2 regions of the Arthrobacter sp. ok909 genome follow, and region 1 is predicted to be linked to the other one. Evidence: predicted binding sites of a transcription regulator. Region 1 holds the regulator's gene; the other holds the start of a gene.
What was found. The regulator LexA, encoded in region 1, represses DNA repair genes until DNA is damaged. The targets are predictions, from matches to a motif close to TCGAACANNTGTTCGA.
Positions count from the first base shown of each region.

Region 2: the regulator LexA is predicted to act here: its motif matches at 1,483-1,498, upstream of uvrA (excinuclease ABC subunit UvrA).

Region 1 covers NZ_FNJS01000003.1:185,305-195,989, reverse strand. The annotation lists gene BLR03_RS04325 (SseB family protein) at 1-918, opposite strand, end outside; gene priA (bifunctional 1-(5-phosphoribosyl)-5-((5-phosphoribosylamino)methylideneamino)imidazole-4-carboxamide isomerase/phosphoribosylanthranilate isomerase PriA) at 932-1,678, opposite strand; gene BLR03_RS24310 (hypothetical protein) at 1,727-1,885, opposite strand; gene hisH (imidazole glycerol phosphate synthase subunit HisH) at 1,886-2,617, opposite strand; gene hisB (imidazoleglycerol-phosphate dehydratase HisB) at 2,614-3,240, opposite strand; gene BLR03_RS04305 (histidinol-phosphate transaminase) at 3,311-4,429, opposite strand; gene BLR03_RS04300 (LysM peptidoglycan-binding domain-containing protein) at 4,498-4,887, opposite strand; gene lexA (transcriptional repressor LexA) at 5,242-5,991, shown strand; gene BLR03_RS04290 (ATP-dependent DNA helicase) at 6,072-8,234, opposite strand; gene hflX (GTPase HflX) at 8,227-9,825, opposite strand; gene BLR03_RS04280 (class I SAM-dependent methyltransferase) at 10,568-10,685, shown strand, end outside.
Region 2 covers NZ_FNJS01000001.1:6,509-17,193, reverse strand. The annotation lists gene BLR03_RS00085 (ABC transporter ATP-binding protein) at 1-1,054, shown strand, start outside; gene BLR03_RS00080 (GntR family transcriptional regulator) at 1,051-1,443, shown strand; gene uvrA (excinuclease ABC subunit UvrA) at 1,621-4,461, shown strand; gene BLR03_RS00070 (HAD hydrolase-like protein) at 4,606-5,349, shown strand; gene BLR03_RS00065 (lysophospholipid acyltransferase family protein) at 5,336-6,004, shown strand; gene uvrC (excinuclease ABC subunit UvrC) at 6,073-8,079, shown strand; gene rapZ (RNase adapter RapZ) at 8,202-9,125, shown strand; gene yvcK (gluconeogenesis factor YvcK family protein) at 9,125-10,144, shown strand; gene whiA (DNA-binding protein WhiA) at 10,155-10,685, shown strand, end outside.

The DNA of each region.
Region 1 (10,685 bases):
TGCGCGCTGCAGCTTGACCTCGATCGAGTCAACCCGCTCGGCAAAGATTTCATTCCGGGCCCAGTCGTTGTTGAGGCCGGCGACGATGGACTGCACGCCGGCGGCGTCGAGTCCGTCCTCAAGGTACAGGACCACGCGGAGTTCCGGGCCGGATCCCCCGCCGGGGAGCCGCCTGCCATCGGCTGTAGCCGAGGCAATTCCACCCCCTGGATGAATTTCAACACGGCGGACCGCCGGAAAGCCAACCGCGCTGTCCCCGAGGGCGCGCGCGAGTTCCGGATCGGCATACGACGGCGTCCAGGTTTGCTGTTGGGCCAGTGCCCAGACCGCCGGCCTGCGGACCACGAACGTCAGGTCCGCACCGGGATCCAGTACGAGCAGCTCGGCACCTTCCGCGACGGCGGACAGGGCCGCCCGGGCCGCGTAGACCGCCACCGGTCTGGCCTCCGGATGCCAGGCCTCAAGTGACGCCGCCGAGGTGAAGGCGGGCATGGCCGTCCGCCCGTCCGGCGCTTTGAGCGTTACGAGGGCCATATCGGCCTGCTTGTCGGCGTGAAGGCCGCCGGCGCCTTCCCCTTCCTCGGCGAGCTGGGCCAGGATGGGCACGAAGACCCGGGCGGTGGCAAGCGCGGCCACCACGGCCGCCTCGTCGCCGGTGCCCGCGGCGAGGTTGGCCACGGCCGCCAGGTAGCCGGCGTCGGCAGCGCCGTCGTCGTCTTCGAAATTGTGGATTTTCGCGGCTTCCCCGGACAGGCTGCGGCCCGCCCAGGGTTGACCGGCGGAGTCCGTGGCGCCGCCGGCGCCGGCGAGGGCAGCGGCGATATGTCCGGGCAGATGCCGGACCGGAGCCGCGCCGGCGTCCGGCTGCACTGCGTTGTGGGGGTCGTGGGTGTCGCCGGGCTCGCGGGTGTGCGTCATGACTGCTGACCGCTTAGCGGCGACCGGCGACGTCGAGGGCCTGGGGCAGCGTGAAGTTGCCGTTGTAGAGGGCCTTGCCGATGATGGCGCCCTCGACGCCGAGCGGCACCAGGGACCGCAGGACCTGCAGGTCCTCAAGGCTGGAAATGCCGCCGGAGGCGACCACCGGCTTGCCCGTCTTCTCGACCATCTGGCGCAGGAGTTGGACGTTGGGGCCCTGGAGGGTGCCGTCCTTGGTCACGTCGGTGACGACGTACCGGGCGCAGCCGGCGTCTTCGAGGCGGCCGAGCACCTCCCAGAGGTCCCCGCCTTCCTTGGTCCAGCCGCGGCCGGCGAGCGTGGTGCCGCGGACATCGAGGCCGACGGCAATCTTATCGCCAAAGCGCTCGATCACCCGGGAGGTCCATTCCGGGTTCTCCAGTGCCGCGGTGCCCAGGTTCACGCGGGCCACGCCGAGGTCGAGCGCCTTCTCGAGGGAATCGTCGTCGCGCAGGCCGCCGGAGAGTTCAACCTTGATGTCAAGCCGCCCCACGACCTCGCGCAGCAGTTCAGCGTTGGAGCCGCGCCCGAATGCGGCGTCCAGGTCCACCAGATGCACCCACTCGGCCCCCTGCTGCTGCCAGTTGAGCGCGGCCTCCAGCGGGGTGCCGTAGCTCGTCTCGCTGCCGGCTTCGCCTTGCACGAGCCGGACGGCCTGGCCGTTGACGACGTCGACGGCAGGCAGAAGCTCGAGTACGGGCAGCGGGGTTTCGGTGGTCATCGTGGTGTCCTCAGCTCGGGATGGTGGGTCAGGAACGCGGCGCGGCCGTCAGGACGCCGGCAGGGTCAGGAGATAGGCGGCCAGCAGCGACATGCCGGCCAGGATGTAGAACACGACCTCCACCCAGCGCGGACTTTTCTGCTGGCGGAAGGAGATTGCGCCGCCGACCAGCAGGCCGGCGACGCCCATGAGGACCAGGGACCACATCTAGGCGGTCTGTTCCGGGGCCGCGGGGCGCAGGCCGTCGACCCAGTTGCGCAGGAGCCGGGCGCCGGCATCACCGGACTTCTCCGGGTGGAACTGCGTGGCGCACAGCGGGCCGTTCTCCACGGCCGCAATGAACGGCGCACCGTGTTCGGACCAGGTCACCAGGGGCGCCGCCATCCGGGGCTGGATGACGTCGAAGTCCCAGTGCTGGACCCCGTAGGAGTGCACGAAGTAGAAGCGCTCACCCTCGACGCCGGCGAACAACTTGGATCCCTCCGGGACGGAGACGGTGTTCCAGCCCATGTGGGGCACGACGTCGGCGGGCAGCAACTCGACCTTGCCGGGCCACTCCCCCATGCCTTCGGCTTCCGTGCCGTGTTCGACGCCTGCCTCGAACAGCACCTGGAGTCCGACGCAGATGGCAAGCACGGGGCGGCCGCCGGCGACGCGGCGCCCGATCATGCGGATGGCGTCCACGGACTTGAGTTCGCGCATGACGGTTTCGAAGGCGCCGACGCCGGGGACGACGAGGCCGTCGGCGTTGAGGACGTCCTCGGGCTTGGAACTGAGGATGACCTCGGCCCCGGCCCGCTCCAGAGCACGGACGGCAGAGCGGACGTTGCCGGAACCGTAGTCCAGCACCGTGACGGTCGGCTTTCCCTCCGGAGACACCGGCTTGGTTGCGGCGGCGGGGTCGATGATGGCCCCGTCGCGCAGGACCGGGCCGGTCACAGGGCGCCCTTGGTGGACGGGATGCCCTCGACCCGGGGGTCCGGTTCGACGGCTGCGCGCAGGGCCCGGGCGAAGGCCTTGAACTGGGCCTCGACGATGTGGTGGGGGTCGCGTCCGGCCGTGACGTTCATGTGGAGGCAGATCCCGGCGTGGAGCGTGATCGCCTCGAACACGTGGCGGGTCAGCGAGCCGGTGAAGTGGCCGCCGATCAGGTGGTATTCCTGGCCTGCCGGCTCGCCGGCGTGGACAAGGTAGGGCCGGCCCGAGACGTCGACGACGGCCTGCGCGAGGGCCTCATCCAGGGGCACGGTCGCCTCGCCGAAGCGGCGGATTCCGGCCTTGTTGCCCAATGCGGTCCGCAGAACCTCGCCGAAGGTGATGGCCACGTCCTCGACGGTGTGGTGGACATCGATGTGGGTGTCGCCGGTGGCCTTGACGGTCATGTCAATCAGCGAGTGCTTGCTCAGGGCCGTCAGCATGTGGTCGTAGAACGGGACCGACGTGCTGATATCCGAGACCCCGGTGCCGTCCAGGTTGATCTCAACCAGGACAGAGGACTCACTGGTGGTCCGTTCCATGCGTGCGGTCCGGCCCTCGGCGGCGGTGGCTCCGGTGTTGCTCATGTAGATGTGTCCTTTGGAAGAAGGCAGGGTGCTGGGCAGTCTGGCGGGGCGCACTGGCTCCCCGTCAAGTCTAGGCCTGCGGCGTTGCGTGGCTGGTCAGGATGCGTTCAAGGGCTTCGAGGAAGGCTGTGGTTTCCGTCTCAGTGCCCGCGGTCACGCGAAGGTGCCCCGGGATGCCGACGTCGCGGATGAGGACGCCGGCGTCCAGCAGGCCCTGCCAGACGTCGTGCGGGTTCTCCAGGCCGCCGAAGAACACGTAGTTGGAATCGGAAGCCGCCGGTTTTAGGCCCAGGCGGGCCAGCTCGGACACGATCCGGTCGCGCTGGCGCTTGATGTCCTCGACGTCGGCCATGAGGGCCACACGGTGGTGCAGCGCGGCCAGGGCCGTCGCTTGGGTTATAGCGGAGAGGTGGTACGGCAGACGGACCAGCCGCAGGGCGTCGGTGACCTCCGGAGCGGCGGCCATGTACCCGAGCCGCGCCCCGGCGAGGGCGAAGGCCTTGCTCATGGTGCGCGAGACGATGAGCCGCTCACGGCCGGGCAGCAGGGTCAGTGCGCTGGGCGTGCCGTCGTGGGCAAACTCGTGGTACGCCTCGTCTACGATCACGATGGTCTGGCTGGCCTCTCCGGCGGCATAGACGGCCTCGACGACATCAAGACCCAGTCCGGTACCGGTGGGGTTATTCGGGGAGCACAGGAAGACAATGTTGGGCTGCAGCTCCCGGACCTGGCGGGCAGCCGATTCCGCGCTGAGCCCGTAGTCCGCCGCGCGGGCGCCAACAATGTACTCCGTGTCCGTGCCGGCGGCCAGCAGCGGGTACATCGAGTATGTGGGAGGGAAACCAAGGGCCGTCCGGCCGGGACCGCCAAACGCCTGGAGGATTTGCTGAAGTACTTCGTTGGAGCCGTTCGCGGCCCAGATGTTCTCCGCGCCCAGGCCGTGGCCAAGGTACTCGGCCAGGGCTTCCCGCAATTCGGTGAACTCCCGGTCCGGATACCGGTTCAGCCCCGCGGCGGCGGCGCTGACAGCCTCGGTGATAGCGGCGCGGACGTCGGCCGGGACACCATGGGTGTTCTCGTTGACGTTGAGCAGAATGGGGACGTCCAGCTGGGGTGCGCCATACGGTCGCAGGCCGCGCAGATTGGTTCGGAGGGGCAGTCGGTTGAGGCGCTCAAGCTGGTCAGTCACGTGACCAGTTTAAGTGGAAGCGGGACGGGCGCTGAAACTGTGACGCCCGGGACGGTCGCCGGCGGTACCTACTTGGACGGAACGAACAGCTGCTGGCCCGGCATTACACGCGCGGCGTCAAGGTTGTTCAACTGCACGATATCGGCCACGACGTCACGGGGATCGCGTTCCGGCGCCACGGTCCCCGCAATGGCCCAGAGTGACTCCCCCGGCTGGACAGTCACGGAAACAGTGGGCGTCACATTGAGCTGGTCCGCGGAATCCGCCGCCTTGGCCGGAGCGGTAAGGAATCCGCTGAACGACAAGATGAGCGCTGCCAGCAGGATCAGCGGGATCCCGAAGAAGACGAACCGTCCGCGCCGGGTGAGCCGCAGCGGCGCCTGCTTCGGCCGCCGGGCGACCTCGCGGCCCGTGATGCTGTGATCAAAGGTGCTGTGAAACGCGCTTGCTGCTGACATGAACTGAGCCCTCCTGGACCATACGGTGCCGCCCGGCGTACTCCACGTACTCGCCGCCAACCGGCCGAACATTCGAACATAGAACCGAATAATGCGCTCGGGGCGTAAAAGCCGGAATCGAACACATATTCGAACTTTGCTAGTTCTGTTTTAGCACTTAGTAACGAACGATGTCGAGACTCGCTAGAACAAATGTTTGAAAAAGCGATGCCGCTGGCCTACTTTTGAGGGAAAGAACAACAGCTTGTGAACTCGTTCATCGGTAGTTGATCAGGAGGGTCTGACATTTCAGGCCGGAAGTTCCCGGTGACAGCAGCCACGGCGGCCGGGTGGAACGGAAAGGCGTTGGCGAACATGGCAGCACAAGCCACCGGCGGCCGGGCCAGCTCACGGAGCGCCCAGCCTGCACGGGCCCCCAAGAGCCTGACCGTCCGGCAGAAGAAAATCCTGGAAACGATCCAGCGCTCCGTCAGTGACAACGGCTACCCGCCGTCCATGCGCGAAATCGGCGACACCGTCGGACTCGCCAGCCTGTCGAGCGTGACCCATCAGCTGTCCCAACTTGAAAAGCTCGGCTACCTGCGTCGGGACCCAAAGCGTCCAAGGGCCATGGAAGTGCTCATGCCGCTGACCCTGGACGAGGGGACGAGGGCCATTTCGGGCGTCGAGAAATCCAGCGGCCTCCGCGCCGTCGGTGGCCTCTCCGTGACGGAACTCGCCAGCGCCACCGACACGGCAATGGTGCCGTTTGTCGGACGCATCGCGGCCGGCGGACCGATCCTCGCCGACCAGGTGGTGGAGGACGTCATGCCCCTGCCGCGCCAACTGGTGGGCCACGGCGAACTCTTCATGCTCAAGGTGGCCGGCGACTCGATGATCGATGCCGCCATCTGCGACGGCGACTGGGTGGTTGTCCGCCGCCAGGGTGATGCCGTGAACGGCGACATCGTGGCTGCGCTGCTCGACGATGAAGCAACGGTCAAGACGTTCCGCCAGCGCGACGGCCACACCTGGCTGCTACCGCAAAACACCCAGTACGAGCCCATCCTCGGCGACCACGCCGTGATCATGGGCAAGGTCGTCTCGGTGCTCCGCTCCCTGTAGCCACCCCGTGGCAGGCCTCCCGGGGACGGCTTCCAAGGGACGGCTTCCGGGGGCCGGAGCCGCGGCTCCGGCCCCCGCTTTTAGTTCTTTGCGGAGTCCTTCGCCAGCCGCTTCAAGGCGGCCACGGCGATCGAAGGATCCGTGGTGGGCCAGAACGGCGGAAGCGCGGCGCGGAGGAACCCGCCGTAGCGCTCCGTGGACAGCCGCGAATCCAGCACCGCCACCACACCCTTGTCCGAGGTCGAGCGGATCAGCCGGCCGGCGCCCTGCGCCAGGCGGATTGCGGCGTGCGTGGCCGAGACGGACATGAAGCCGTTGCCGCCGGCCTGCGCCACCGCACGGGAACGTGCTGTCATGAGCGGGTCGTCCGGCCGCGGGAACGGAATCCTGTCAATGACCACCAGGCGGCAGGACACTCCGGGAACGTCGACGCCCTGCCACAGGGACATCGTGCCGAACAAACATGTGTCCGGCTCGTCGGCAAACTGCCGCACGAGCGCTGTCATGCTCGACTCCCCCTGGCACAGGATGCTGAGGCCCAGCCGTGGCCGCATCGCCTCGGCGGCCTCCTCCGCCGCTCGCCGGGAGGAAAACAGGCACAGGGCGCCGCCGCCGGAGGCACGGATCAGTTTCTCGAGTTCGTCCAGAGCCTCCGGGGACGTGCCGCGCCCGGGCTTGGGCAGGTGCTGGGCGACATAGAGGATGCCCTGCTTCGGATAGTCGAAGGGGGACCCGACGTCGACGCCGGTCCAGCTCGGGGCGCCGCTGCCGACCAGGCCGAGGCCTCCGGCGGCCGGCTCGAACGCCGCCCCGATGGCGAGCGTGGCCGATGTCAGGATGACGGTGTGGTCCGCGAACAGTCCTTCACGCAGCCGCCCCGCGACGCTCAACGGGGCCACATTGATCAAGGCCGGCGCGGTCTCGTCCGGCTGGGAGTAGCCCTGCGCCGGGTCGAAGCTGCTATTGCGGGAGAACCACACGACTTCGCGGTTTTCCCGCGCGGCCAGGAGGCGTTCGCAAAGTTCCAGGATGACCATGAGGCGGGACCGGGCGAGCTGGCGACCGCCGTCGGCCGTCGTGGAACTGTCCCCCTTGGAATCGGACAGCGCGGCGCGGCAGGCGTCGCGCAACTGGTCGATGCAGTCGAGTTGCTCGGTGTTCAGGCCGTTGGGCATCAACCCGCTGGGGACGCCTTCGATGGCGAGCTCCAGGTGGGAGGCGGCATTGTTCAGGGCGTCCACGGTGATGCCTGTGTGCTTACGGGCCCCGGACGCGGCGGCGTGGACCATCGCCACGGAGAGCTGGCCGGAGACTGCGCCTGTGACGCGGTCCTGCAGTTCGTGGGCCTCGTCCACCACCACGACGTCGTACTCGGGCAGGACCGCCAGGCCTTCGAAGGCGCTGACGGCGAGCATGGCGTGGTTGGTGACCACGACGTCGGCATCGGCGGCGTTCTGCCGGGCCAGTTCACTGAAGCATTCGGCCGCGAGCGGGCACTTCTGCGCGCCGAGGCACTCCATGGACGTGACGGAGACCTGCCGCCAGGCCCGGTCCGTGACACCGGGCATGAGTTCGTCCCGGTCCCCCGTGGCCGTCTCCTCCGCCCATTCGCGCAGGCGCACCACTTCCTTGCCGAGCTGGGAGGAAGGCCCGCCCAGCGCGGCGGCAAAGTGCGGCACGGACGTGTCCTCGCCGAGGGAGAACAGTTGCCCCTCGGACGGTTCCTCGGACGGGAAGCCGCCCTCGATCTTGTGCCGGCACACATAGTTGGACCGGCCCTTCACCAAGGCAACCTTGACGGGCCGCTCCAGGGCCGGGGTGATGGTCTTGAGCAGCCGGGGCAGGTCGCGGCCGACAATCTGGGTCTGCAGTGCCAGGGTCGCAGTGGAGACCAGGGTGGGCTTGTTGCTGGTCAGCGAGTGGGCGATCAGCGGAATCAGGTACGCCAGTGACTTGCCGGTGCCGGTGCCGGCCTGGACCAGCAGGTGGTCGCCGCTGTCGATCGCGCGCGCCACCTGCCGGGCCATTTCGTGCTGGCCGTCGCGGCTCTGGCCACCCATGCCGGACACGGCACGGTCGAGCAGCTCAATCACGAACTCCTCGCCAGTCCCGCCGGCCGTGTTGCCGGACGCCGTGTTGCCGTCCGCGGCGTCCTCGCCCGTCCCTCCGTCGGCCGGTTCCGCGTCAGCGGCCCCGGCGTCCGAGGATCCGGCCTTGGCCTTGGTCACCGCAGCCTCAGTCATTGCTGATGAAGGGATCCAGTTCAGCGGCGAGTCCTTCGCGCACCATCACCACGGCCCGGGTGCCGGTTTCCTCGTGCTCTAGGCTGAGGATCTCGGCGTCGGTCTCATGGAGCTTGTTGAGCAGATCTCCACGGTTGTACGGGATCAACAGCTCAAGCTTCACGCCGGGGCGCGGAATGCCGTCACTGATGGCTTTGAGCAATTCCGGGATGCCTTCACCTGTGCGTGCCGAGACCACCACGTGGCGCGGTTCGCGCTGCTTGAGCCGTTCGACCACAAACGGGTCGGCGGCGTCGGCCTTGTTCAGGACGATGATTTCCGGAACCTTGCGGGCGTCGACTTCGCTGAAGACTGCCCGGACTGCGGCGATCTGGCCCTCGGGGTCGGGGTGCGAGACGTCGACGACGTGCAGGATGAGGTCCGAGTCGGCCACCTCTTCCAGGGTGGAGCGGAATGCTTCCACGAGCTGGGTGGGCAGCGAGCGGACGAATCCCACGGTGTCCGCCAGCGTGTAGCCGAGGCCGTCGGCGGTTTCTGCCTTGCGCACGGTGGGGTCCAGGGTGGCGAACAGGGCGTTCTCCACCAGCACCCCGGCGTCGGTCAGGCGGTTCAGGAGCGAGGACTTCCCGGCGTTGGTGTAGCCGGCGATCGCTACTGACGGCACGGCATTACGACGACGGTTGGCGCGCTTCGTTTCCCGGGCGGGCTTCATCGCGGCGATTTCGCGCCGCAGCTTGGCCATGCGGGTGCGGATCCGGCGGCGGTCCAGTTCGATCTTGGTTTCACCGGGACCACGGGAACCCATGCCGGCGCCGGCGCCGCCCACCTGGCCACCGGCCTGGCGGGACATCGACTCTCCCCAGCCGCGCAGGCGCGGGAGCAGGTATTCGAGCTGGGCCAGTTCCACCTGTGCCTTGCCTTCCCGGCTCTTGGCATGCTGCGCGAAGATGTCCAGGATGAGCGCGGTGCGGTCGATGACTTTGACCTTGACGATGTCCTCCAGGCCGCGCCGCTGGGACGGGGCGAGTTCGGCGTCGACCACTACGGTGTCGGCGCCCGTGGACATCACGATGGCTTTGAGTTCCTGCGCCTTGCCGGAGCCGAGGAACGTTCCGGGGTCGGGCTTGGCCCGGCGCTGGACGAGCCCGTCCAGGACCTCCGAGCCGGCTGTCTCAGCGAGGGCGGCAAGTTCACGCAGGGAGTTCTCGGCGTCGGCGAGGGTACCTTCGCTCCAGAGTCCGGCCAAGACCACGCGTTCGAGGCGCAGCTGCCGGTATTCGACCTCGGTGACGTCCTCGAGTTCGGTGGACAGGCCCGCCTTGCGGCGCAGGGCGTGGCGTTCCTCGAGGTCCTGCTGGTCGCCGTCGAAGTTCGTGTACACGTCGTCCAGGCGCGAGATGGCCTGTGCCGTGCCGAACACCGCCTTCTGGCCGCCGGCGCTCGTGCCGGCCGCGTCGTTGACTCCGGTGCCGCGGCCCGCATTCGGGGCAGGGGTGTCCTTGGAGAGGATCCGGTCGATAACAGCCTGGATCTCCGCAGGGCTCATGTCCTGGGCGGCTGAATCGGGTCCGGTGTTGGGCTGGCTGGTCATGGTCTCCTTTAGGGGTTCGGCTATTTCAGAATAGTGCCGATTGGTGCTCTGTGGGGCGGTATTCGCGCTGGGCTGACGGCGAGGGGTCATGCAGGCCTCCTGGAATGCCCGCGGCAACGGTGCCGGGGGCAGGGCTGGCTCCGGACGGAGCGCTGGCTGGGTAGAGAGAACAGCAAGTTGAAGAAAACAGCTAGGTGAAGAGAGCGGCTTGGTGGGAGAGGCGCCCGAGGCGCCTGGCTGCGGGAACGCAGTGAGGTAATTGCCGTCCGCCGGGCCGGCCCCGAATCGGGCCATGCACGGTGTCAAGGAAAGAAGGGCCGCCGCCAAGGCGTTGCCGAGAAAAGCGGTTGGATTCCAAGTGTTTCGTGCACCTGCTGGCGAGATAACTCGACAGGGCGATGGGGGCACTGAGCGGAAGGCGTTTACCTGCGTCGCTGCGGGGACGGGATGAGACCCGTGCCGGCTACTTGGAGATCAAGATCATGCTTTTAAGCCTAGCAGACGCTGAAGCTCGCCCGGTTCGCGCAGCTGGCTCCCTCGGGGTGGGCCGTTCGGGGCCGGGGTCCGCCGTTCGGGGAGGGCCGCCGGGATCGTTCACGCCCCGTTCCAGGGCTCGGCCGCCGTTCCTTGCTGGGACCGGGCCGTTCCGTTGCGTACCCGGGTTGCGTACCCGGGCCCGGACGCCGTTCCGCGTCCCGTCCGGTTTCCCATTCGGGTGGACCGCCAACTAATCTGGCCCATTATGGAGTCTGCACACTATTTCAGCGCCCAGCCCGCCGGGCCTTTCACCCGCAAGCCGCTCACCGTGGACCTTGCCGGTGAGACGCGCCGGCTGCAGACGTCCTCAGGGATCTTCAGCC
Region 2 (10,685 bases), on a different contig from region 1:
CTCCCGCCTTTTCAGCCAGCCGATGGGCCAGATCGGCGGCATGCTGACCCTCCTGCAGTCCTGCCTCGCTTCCGCGGAGCGTGTTTTTGAGCTGCTTGATGCTCCCGAGATCCCGCCGGACAGCGCCGTGCCGGCCGCTGCGGCCAACGGCGCCGGAACCCCGCTCACGGTACATACCCCGCTCAAGATCCATACCCCGCGCAAGACCAACGGCCGGCACAAGTTCAACGGCCGGCGCAAACCCCGCGACCTGCGGGAAGCCAACGCGCCGCTGACGCCGGGCACGGCCGCGGGCAGCGTCACGTTCGAGCACGTCAGCTTCAGCTACAGCCCCGGCACTCCCGTGGTGAAGGACCTGTCCTTCACGGTGGAACCGGGACAGACCGTGGCAATCGTGGGACACACCGGCGCCGGCAAGACCACTGTGGTGAACCTCCTGATGCGCTTCTACGAACTCGACTCGGGGCGGATCCTGGTGGACTCGACCGACATCGCCACCATCCCGCGGGACGAGCTCCGGTCCGTCTTCGGCACGGTCCTGCAGGATGCGTGGCTGTTCACTGGCAGCATCCGGGAGAACATCGAGTACGGCCGGCCCGGGGCCACCGACGCCGAGATCGTCGCGGCGGCCCGGGCCAGCCATGTGGACCAGTTCGTCAGGGCCCTGCCGGCCGGGTACGCCACCATGCTCGGCAACGACGGCGACTCCCTGAGCCGGGGCCAGCGCCAGCTCGTCTCGATCGCACGGGCGCAGCTCGCCGGCCGCAGCATCCTGGTACTGGATGAGGCGACGAGTTCCGTTGACAGCCGTACCGAGGTGCAGATCCGGCATGCCATGGAGCGGCTTCGCCAAGGTCACACGAGCTTCGTGATCGCGCACCGTTTGTCCACGGTCCGGGACGCTGATCTAATTCTCGTCATGGACCACGGACGGATCGTTGAACACGGCACCCATCAGCAGCTGATGGCGGGGAGCGGGCTCTACAAGGATTTGTACGACGCACAGTTCGCCGGTCGCGAACACGTGCAGGCTGTCGGGGAGCCGGAACAGTGAGCCCCGCGGACACCGCGGGGGAGCGTTTCCCCGGTGCCTGGCGGACCAATCCGGCCAGCTCCGTCCCCCTCTTCGAACAGCTCCGGCTGTACGTCATTGAACGCGCCGATAACGGCACGCTCGCGCCGGGTACCCGGCTGCCGGCCGTGCGGAGCCTCGCCACCGAACTGGGCGTTGCACCCCACACTGTGGCCCGTGCCTACAAGGAACTCGAGGCCGCCGGCGTCGTCGTGACGCGCGGCCGGAACGGCACGGTGGTCTGCGCCCGCGATGCCGCCTGGAGCTCGCTGTCCACCGCCGCGGCGGAGTTCGCGGCGGCCGCCAAAGCGCAGGGCGCGAGCTTCGCCGAGGCCGTGCAGTTGCTGGCCGCCGCCTACGACCGCCGCTAGCACATCCCGGCGGACCCCCCGGGCGAGCAGAATAGTTTTTCGAAGAAGTTTTCGATTAGCATTAGATTCGTGCCTAAAGCTGTAGCTGAAGATCCAGCCGTTGAAGTCCAGTCCGCCGTCGAACCGCTGGCAGCCCCGGAGGCCGTCCCGCCCCGTCCCGAGCTGAAACGCCCGGACATGACGCGCCTCGTCGTCAAGGGCGCACGCGAACACAACCTGCGCAACGTGGACCTGGACCTGCCCCGCGATGCCATGATCGTGTTTACCGGCCTGTCCGGTTCCGGCAAGTCCTCCCTGGCGTTCGACACCATCTTCGCCGAGGGCCAGCGCCGCTACGTCGAGTCGCTCTCCGCCTATGCCCGGCAATTCCTGGGCCAAGTGGACAAGCCCGACGTCGACTTCATCGAGGGCCTCTCGCCGGCCGTGTCGATCGACCAGAAGTCCACGAGCAAGAACCCGCGCTCCACAGTCGGCACCATCACCGAAATCTACGACTACATGCGCCTGCTGTGGGCCCGCGTGGGCCGGCCGCACTGCCCCATCTGCGGCGAACCCGTGGCCAAGCAGACCCCCCAGCAGATCGTTGACCAGCTGCTCGAACTCCCGGACGGCACGCGCTTCCAGGTGCTGGCACCCGTGGTCCGCGGCCGCAAGGGCGAATTCGTCGACCTCTTCAAGGAACTGACCGCCAAGGGCTACTCGCGGGCACGCGTGGACGGCGAGCTCGTCCAGCTGAGCGACCCGCCCAAGCTGGGAAAGCAGTTCAAGCACACCATCGAAGTGGTCGTGGACCGCCTCGTGGTCAAGGAAGGCATCAGCCAGCGCCTCACCGACTCCGTCGAAACCGCGCTCGGCCTGGCGGAGGGCCGCGTCCTGGCCGAATTCGTCGACCTCGACGCCGACGACCCCGAGCGGATCAGGGCGTTCTCCGAACACCTCGCCTGCCCCAACGAACACCCCTTGGCGATCGACGAGATCGAGCCGCGCTCCTTCTCCTTCAACAACCCGTTCGGCGCCTGCAGCGCCTGCAGCGGCATCGGCACCAAGCTGGAAGTCGATGAGGATCTCATCATCCCCAACCCGGAGCTATCGCTTTCGGAGGGCGCCATTGCGCCGTGGTCGCTGGGCACCGCCACCACGGAGTACTGGAACCGGCTGCTGGGCGGCCTCGCCAAGGAGCTCGGCTTCTCCATGACGACGGCGTGGGAAAAGCTCGACGCCGACGTCCGGCAGACCGTGCTGCACGGCAAGGACCACAAGGTCGTGGTGCAGTACCGCAACCGCTTCGGCCGGGAACGCAAGTACAGCACCGGCTTTGAGGGCGTCGTGCAGTACGTCCACCGCAAGCATGGCGAGACCGATTCCGACTCGGCGCGCGACCGCTACGAGGAGTACATGCGCCAGGTCCCGTGCCCGGCCTGTAACGGTGCACGCCTGAACCCCGCATCCCTTTCGGTGCTGATCAACGGCAAGTCCATCGCCGAGGTCGCCGCGCTGCCCATGCGCGACTGCGCGCACTTCCTCGACAACCTCGTCCTCACGGGCCGCGAAGCGCAGATCGCCCACCAGGTCCTCAAGGAAATCCAGGCCCGGCTGACCTTCCTCCTCGACGTCGGACTCGAATACCTGAACCTGGAGCGGCCCTCCGGAACCCTGTCCGGCGGTGAAGCCCAGCGCATCCGGCTGGCCACCCAGATCGGCTCAGGGCTCGTGGGCGTGCTCTACGTCCTCGACGAGCCCTCCATCGGCCTGCACCAGCGGGACAACCGCCGCCTGATCGAAACCCTCACCCGGCTCCGGGACCTGGGCAACACCCTGATCGTGGTGGAGCATGACGAGGACACCATCCACGAAGCCGACTGGGTCGTGGACATCGGACCCGGTGCCGGCGAGCACGGCGGCATGGTGGTCCACTCCGGTTCCTACCAGGACCTGCTGAAGAACACGGAGTCCCTGACCGGCGACTACCTCTCCGGCCGGAAGTCCATCGAGGTGCCGAAGAAGCGGCGCAAATACGACAAGAAGCGCGAGCTCAAGGTCGTTGGCGCCAAGGAAAACAACCTGCTCAACGTGGACGCAGCCTTCCCGCTGGGCCTGTTCACCGCCGTCACCGGCGTCAGCGGCTCCGGCAAGTCCACCCTCGTCAACGAGATCCTCTACAAGGTGCTCGCCAACAAGCTCAACGGTGCCAAGCAAGTGGCCGGCCGGCACAAGGCCGTCCAGGGCCTCGAACACCTGGACAAGGTGGTGCACGTCGACCAGAGCCCCATCGGACGCACCCCGCGCTCGAATCCGGCCACCTACACCGGCGTGTTCGACCACATCCGGAAGCTTTTCGCCGAGACCACCGAGGCGAAGGTCCGCGGCTACCAGCCGGGCCGGTTCTCCTTCAACGTCAAAGGCGGCCGCTGCGAGGCCTGCTCCGGCGACGGCACCCTGAAGATCGAGATGAACTTCCTGCCGGACGTCTACGTCCCGTGCGAGGTCTGCCACGGCGCCCGGTACAACCGCGAAACCCTCGAGGTCCATTACAAGGGCAAGACGATCGCGGACGTGCTGAACATGCCCATCGAGGAAGGCGCCGAGTTCTTCGCAGCGTTCTCCCCGATCGCGCGGCACCTCAACACGCTCGTCGACGTCGGCCTCGGCTACGTCCGGCTGGGCCAGCCCGCCACCACGCTCTCCGGCGGCGAGGCCCAGCGCGTGAAGCTCGCGGCTGAGCTCCAGAAGCGCTCCAACGGCCGCAGCGTCTATGTCCTGGACGAGCCCACCACGGGCCTGCACTTCGAGGACATCCGCAAGCTCCTCATGGTGCTGCAGGGCCTCGTGGAAAAGGGCAACACCGTGATCACGATCGAGCACAACCTCGACGTCATCAAGAGCGCCGACTGGATCGTGGACCTTGGCCCTGACGGCGGCTCGGGCGGCGGCCGGGTAGTGGCCTCCGGCACCCCGGAGCAGGTCGCAAAGTCGAGCGAAAGCCACACGGCGGCGTTCCTCGCCGATCTCCTCGCCTGAGAACGGACCCCGTGCCGTGCGTGCGGACCGGGAGCACCACTGCTGAGCGCTCCCGGTCCGCGGCACGGCCAAGTATTCCCCTGACGTATTCCTGAAGGAGTATGCGAATTTCTGGCATCCGTGCACTCGTGAGAAACTAAGCCGGTGACGCATACAACAGTGCCTGTGATCTTCGACCTCGACGGCACTCTTGTCGATCCGGCCGGGGGAATCACGGGCGGAATCGCCGCGGCCCTCACCGAACTCGGACTGCCCGTTCCAGGACCTGACCGGATGGACGAGATGGTCGGACCCAAACTGAGCCATTCCCTCACGGAAATCGCCGGCGTACCGGCAGCGCTCCTCGCGGACGTCATCCGGATCTATCGCCGGCACTATGCGTCCACCGGCATCGCGCAGAGCCGGCTGTACCCCGGAATCCGCGACCTCCTCGAAGGCTTCGTCGCCGCCGGGCGGCCCATCGCCGTCGCCACCCAGAAGCCGGAGGGTCTGGCCCGCACCGTGCTGGAACACCACGGCATCGCCAGGCTCTTCCACAGCATTCGCGGCTCGGCCGCCGACGAGGCAGGCGCGGCAACGGACTCCGTCCCCGAAGGCAAGGCCGGCATCGTCGCCGCCGCGCTCTCGGACCTGGCTGCCGCCGTCCCGTCGACGGCCGGCCATGCCGTGATGGTGGGCGACCGTGCGCAGGACGTCGCCGGGGCCGCTGCGAACGGACTGGACTGCATCGGCGTAGGCTGGGGTTTTGCGCCCGACGGCGAACTGCACGCGGCCGGCGCCGTCGAGATCGTGCACACCACCACGGCGCTTCACGCAACGATCACCAGACTCTCCGAACGCCCGGGGACCGCAGCCCTGAACGAGGTGCACACCGATGGAAATGTTTGACGTAATCCGCTGGACCACGCGCGGGCTCATATCGTCCACGTGCCGTCCCACGGTCATCGGCCTGGAGAACGTGCCCAAGCAAGGCCCGTTCATCGTGGCCCCCAACCACCTCTCCTTCCTGGACAGCGTGATCGTCCAGGCCCTCATGCCGCGGCCCGTGGCGTTCTTCGCGAAGGCCGAGTACTTCACCACCGGCGGCGTCAAGGGCAAAGCCATGAAGTCCTTCTTCGAGGCTGTGGGCTCCATCCCCGTCGAGCGCGGCGAGCAGGCCGCCAGCGTCCAGGCGCTGAAGACGCTGCTGGACATTCTCGACGCCGGCCGCGGCGTGGGCATCTACCCCGAAGGCACCCGCTCCCGCGACGGCATCCTGTACCGAGGCCGCACCGGCGTCGGCTGGCTCGCCCTCACGACGGGCGCGCCGGTGATCCCGGTAGGCCTGATCGGCACGGAACACCTGCAGCCGGCGGACAGCAAAGCGGTCAAACCGCAGCACTTCACCATGAAGGTGGGCGAGCCGCTGTACTTCGAGAAGACGGGACCGGACCACTCGCTGCCGGCCCGCCGCCAGGCCACCGACCGCATCATGGACGCCATCGCGGAACTGAGCGGCCAGGAACGCTCCACCAGCTACAACCAGAGCAAGTCGGTCGAATAGCGGGAGCAGCCGCGGTTCCCGGACGGGCCGGTGCCGCGGCACCCCCGGAGGCTCAGTAGACTGGAACCGTGGCAGATCCAGCGAGTTACCGACCCCAGACAGGTGAAATTCCGACCAATCCGGGCGTGTACCGCTTCCGCGATCCGCACGGCCGGGTCATCTATGTGGGCAAGGCCAAGAACCTCCGTTCCCGGCTGAATTCCTACTTCGCCAACCCGGCAGGGCTGATGCCCAAGACCTACGCCATGGTGCACACGGCCAGCAGTGTCGAATGGACCGTGGTGGGCAGCGAGCTCGAGTCGCTGCAGCTGGAATACACCTGGATCAAGGAATTCACACCGCGCTTCAACGTGATGTTTCGGGACGACAAAAGCTACCCGTACCTGGCCGTCACGATGGGGGAGAAGTACCCGCGCGTCCAGGTGCTCCGCGGCGACCGGCGCAAGGGCACCCGGTATTTCGGCCCCTACACCGCCGGTGCGATCCGGGACACCATGGACACCCTGCTGCGGGTCTTCCCCGTACGCAGCTGCAGCGCCGGCGTGCTCAAACGCGCCGAAGCCAGCGGCCGGCCGTGCCTGTTGGGCTACATCGACAAATGCTCCGCGCCCTGCGTGGGGCGCATCTCCGCCGAGGACCACCGTGCCCTGGCCGAGGACTTCTGCAGCTTCATGGGCGGGGAAGCCAAGCCCTTCGTGAACCGGCTGGAACGCGAGATGGCCGCGGCGGTCGCCGAGCTCGACTACGAGCGGGCGGCGCGCCTCCGGGACGACATCGTGGCGATGAAGAAAGTCTTCGAACGCAACGCCGTCGTTCTCGCCGAGGGCACGGACGCGGACGTCTTCGCCCTCCACGAAGACGAACTCGAAGCCGCGGTCCAGGTCTTCCACGTCCGCGGCGGCCGGATCCGCGGCCAACGCGGCTGGGTGGTGGAAAAGGTCGAGGACTCCACCACCCCGGAGTTGGTCGAACACCTGCTCCAGCAGGTCTACGGCGAGGAAGCCGGCGTCCAGGGCAGGCTGCCCCGGGAGGTCCTGGTGCCCGCCGAGCCCAGCAACGCCGCCGAACTCGCGCAATGGCTTAGCGGCCTGCGCGGGGCCCGCGTGGACATCCGGGTGCCCCAGCGCGGCGACAAGGCCGCGCTCATGTCCACCGTGCGGGACAACGCCGAGCACGCACTGAAACTGCACAAGTCCCGGCGCGCCGGCGACCTCACCATGCGCTCCCAGGCCCTCCAGGAACTCCAGGAGGCACTCGACCTCCCCGTGGCGCTGCTGCGGATCGAATGCTTCGACATATCCCACGTCCAAGGCACCAACGTTGTCGGCTCCATGGTGGTGGTGGAGGACGGGCTCCCGAAGAAGTCCGACTACCGCAAGTTCGCCGTCACCGGGGCAGCCGCCACGGACGACACCGCCGCCATGCACGACGTCCTGACCCGACGGTTCCGGCACTACCTCGACGAGAAACGCGAGCAGGCAGCCGCCGCGGCGAAACCGGCACACCAGGCCGCGCTGGAAGCGGCAACCGCGGCGGCGGTTGCGGACTCCACGACGCCGGCCCCGCGGAGCAAGTTTGCCTACCCGCCCAACCTCGTCGTCGTCGACGGCGGCAAACCGCAGGTCAACGCCGCCGCCCGGGCGCTGGCCGAACTGGGCATCGAGGACGTGTACGTTGTCGGCCTGGCCAAACGGCTCGAGGAGGTGTGGCTGCCGGACAGCGACTTCCCGGTGATCCTGCCGCGCGCCTCCGCCGGCCTATACCTGCTGCAGCGGATCCGCGACGAGGCCCACCGCTTCGCCATCTCCTTCCACCGGCAAAAGCGCGGCAAGGCCATGACGGTCTCTGCGCTGGACGGCGTACCCGGGCTGGGCGAGTCCAAACGCAAGGCCCTCCTGGCCGAATTCGGTTCCGTCAAGGGGATCAAAGCGGCGACGCAGGAAGAACTCACCGGCGCCAAGGGGATCGGTCCGTCCCTGGCCGCCGCGATCGTCCGGCACTTCACTGCCGACGGCGAGGAAGCCGCCACCGTTCCGGCCATCAACATGACCACCGGCGAAATCCTCGAAACTTAGCTAGCTCCGCCAAACTTAGCTAGGGTAAAGACTTGGGAAACGGCACGGGCGCGGCATCACCGCGGCCGCGCCGCTACCTGACCGCAAACAGCAGACGCACAGGCAGAGATGGGGCTTCACTGATGGCAGACTCGACGGCAGAATCCGGGACGGATGAGGACGGCATGACACCCGTCAAACCCGTCGAGGCGGAACTGCTCGTGGTGACCGGCATGTCCGGAGCCGGCCGGAGCACCGCTTCGGACGCCCTCGAGGACCACGGCTGGTACGTCGTGGAAAACCTCCCGCCGCAGATGCTCGGCACGCTCGCGGAACTGGTGTCGCGCACACCGCACTCGATGTCCAAGCTCGCCGTCGTGATGGATGTCCGGAGCAAGGACCTGTTCGCGGACATGCGCGCTGCGCTCCGCGCCCTCGAGGCCTCCGGGGTGACCTTCCGCGTGCTGTTCCTCGATGCTAACGACGACGTCCTGGTCCGCCGCTTCGAGCAGGGCCGCCGGCCGCACCCGCTTCAGGGCGGCGGCCGGATCCTCGACGGCATCGCCGCCGAGCGGGAGCTTGTCCGTGAGCTGAGGGAGACCGCCGACATCGTCCTGGATACGTCCTCCCTCAACGTGCACGGCCTGGCGACGGCCATCACCGAGCTCTTCAGCGAGACCGGGCCGGTGGCCCTGCGGCTGAACGTCATGAGCTTCGGGTTCAAGTACGGGCTGCCCGTGGACGCCAACTTCGTGGCCGATGCCCGCTTCATCCCCAACCCGCACTGGGTCCCGCAGCTGCGGCCCCACACCGGGCTGGACAAGGACGTCAGCGACTACGTGCTCGAAGCGCAGGGCGTCAGCGACTTCGTGGAGCGCTACGTCCTGGCCCTGGAACCGGTCCTGGACGGATACCGGCGTGAGAACAAGCACTACGCCACGATCGCCGTGGGCTGCACCGGCGGCAAGCACCGCTCCGTCGCGGTGGCCGTCGAGCTCTCACGGAGGCTGGCGCAGTATCCGCGAGTCACCGTGACCACGACGCACCGGGACCTGGGCCGCGAATAATGGCGCTGCTGACCGGCCCGCTGCCCCTCGTCCCGCCCGCCAGCGCGGCATTCGCTGGCCAGCAGGACAAGGGCCCCTCCGTAGTTGCGCTCGGCGGCGGCCACGGACTCTCCGCGTCGCTGTCCGCCCTGCGGCTGCTCACCTCCGAACTCACCGCGATCGTCACCGTCGCGGACGACGGCGGATCCTCCGGCCGGCTCCGTGAAGAGTACGGCGTCCTTCCGCCGGGGGACCTCCGCATGGCCCTGTCCGCGCTGTGCGACGACACCGACTGGGGCCGCACCTGGCGCGACGTCATGCAGCACCGCTTTGCCCCCGGCAAGGGCCGCGGCGGGTCCCTCGACGAGCACGCCATGGGCAACCTCCTGATCGTCACCCTCTGGGAACTCCTGGGCGACACGGTCGCCGGCCTGAAGTGGGCCGGGGCCCTCCTCGGCGCACGCGGCGAAGTCCTGCCGATGTCCAGCATCCCGCTGACCATCGAAGGCCAGGTCCGGGTCACGGCCCCGGACGGCAGCACGGCGCTGCAGACCCTGACCGGCCAGGCCAAGTGTGCCGTCGCGGGGTCCCTCGAGCGCGTCCGGTTGTTGCCGGAGGACGCTCCCGCCTGCATGGAAGCCCTGACCGCGATCGAACTGGCCGACTGGGTGATCCTGGGCCCGGGATCCTGGTACACCTCCGTCCTGCCGCACCTGCTGCTCCCGGAAATGCGCGAGGCCCTCTGCAATACGGCGGCCCGGCGCTGCCTGACAATGAACCTCGCCACCGACACCAAGGAGACCGCCGGCATGACCGCCGCGGACCACCTCCGGGTGCTGCGCGAGTACGCCCCGGAGTTCACGGTCGACGTCGTCCTGGCCGATCCGGCGTCGGTCCAGGACCTGCCCGACTTCGAACAGGCGGCCGGAATGCTCGGTGCCGAGGTGGTCTTGGGTAAAGTGGGGGCGTCTGGTCGCCGTCCGGTCCACGATCCGTTGCGGCTGGCGACGGCGTACCACGATATTTTCGGGAATAGTTAGGAAAGGTGCCATGGCACTGACAGCATCAGTCAAGGAAGAACTTTCCCGTCTGGATATCAAGAAGTCCTCGGTCCGCAAAGCCGAGGTATCGGCCATGCTCCGCTTCGCGGGCGGGCTGCACATCATCTCGGGCCGGATTGTGATCGAGGCCGAGGTCGACCTCGCATCGACCGCCCGGCGGCTGCGTGCCGCCATCGCCGAAGTGTACGGCCACCAGAGCGAGATCATCGTCGTCTCCGGTGGCGGCCTGCGCCGCGGCAGCCGGTACGTGGTGCGCGTGGTCCGCGACGGCGAGGCCCTGGCCCGCCAGACCGGCCTCCTGGACACCCGCGGGCGGCCCGTCAGGGGCCTGCCGTCCGTGGTGGTCAACGGATCGGCCGCGGACGCCGAGGCCGTCTGGCGCGGCGCCTTCCTGGCCCACGGCTCACTCACCGAGCCCGGCCGCTCCTCCTCCATGGAAGTCACCTGCCCCGGCCCCGAGTCGGCCCTGGCCCTCGTCGGCGCCGCCCGCCGCCTCGGCATCCAGGCCAAGGCCCGCGAG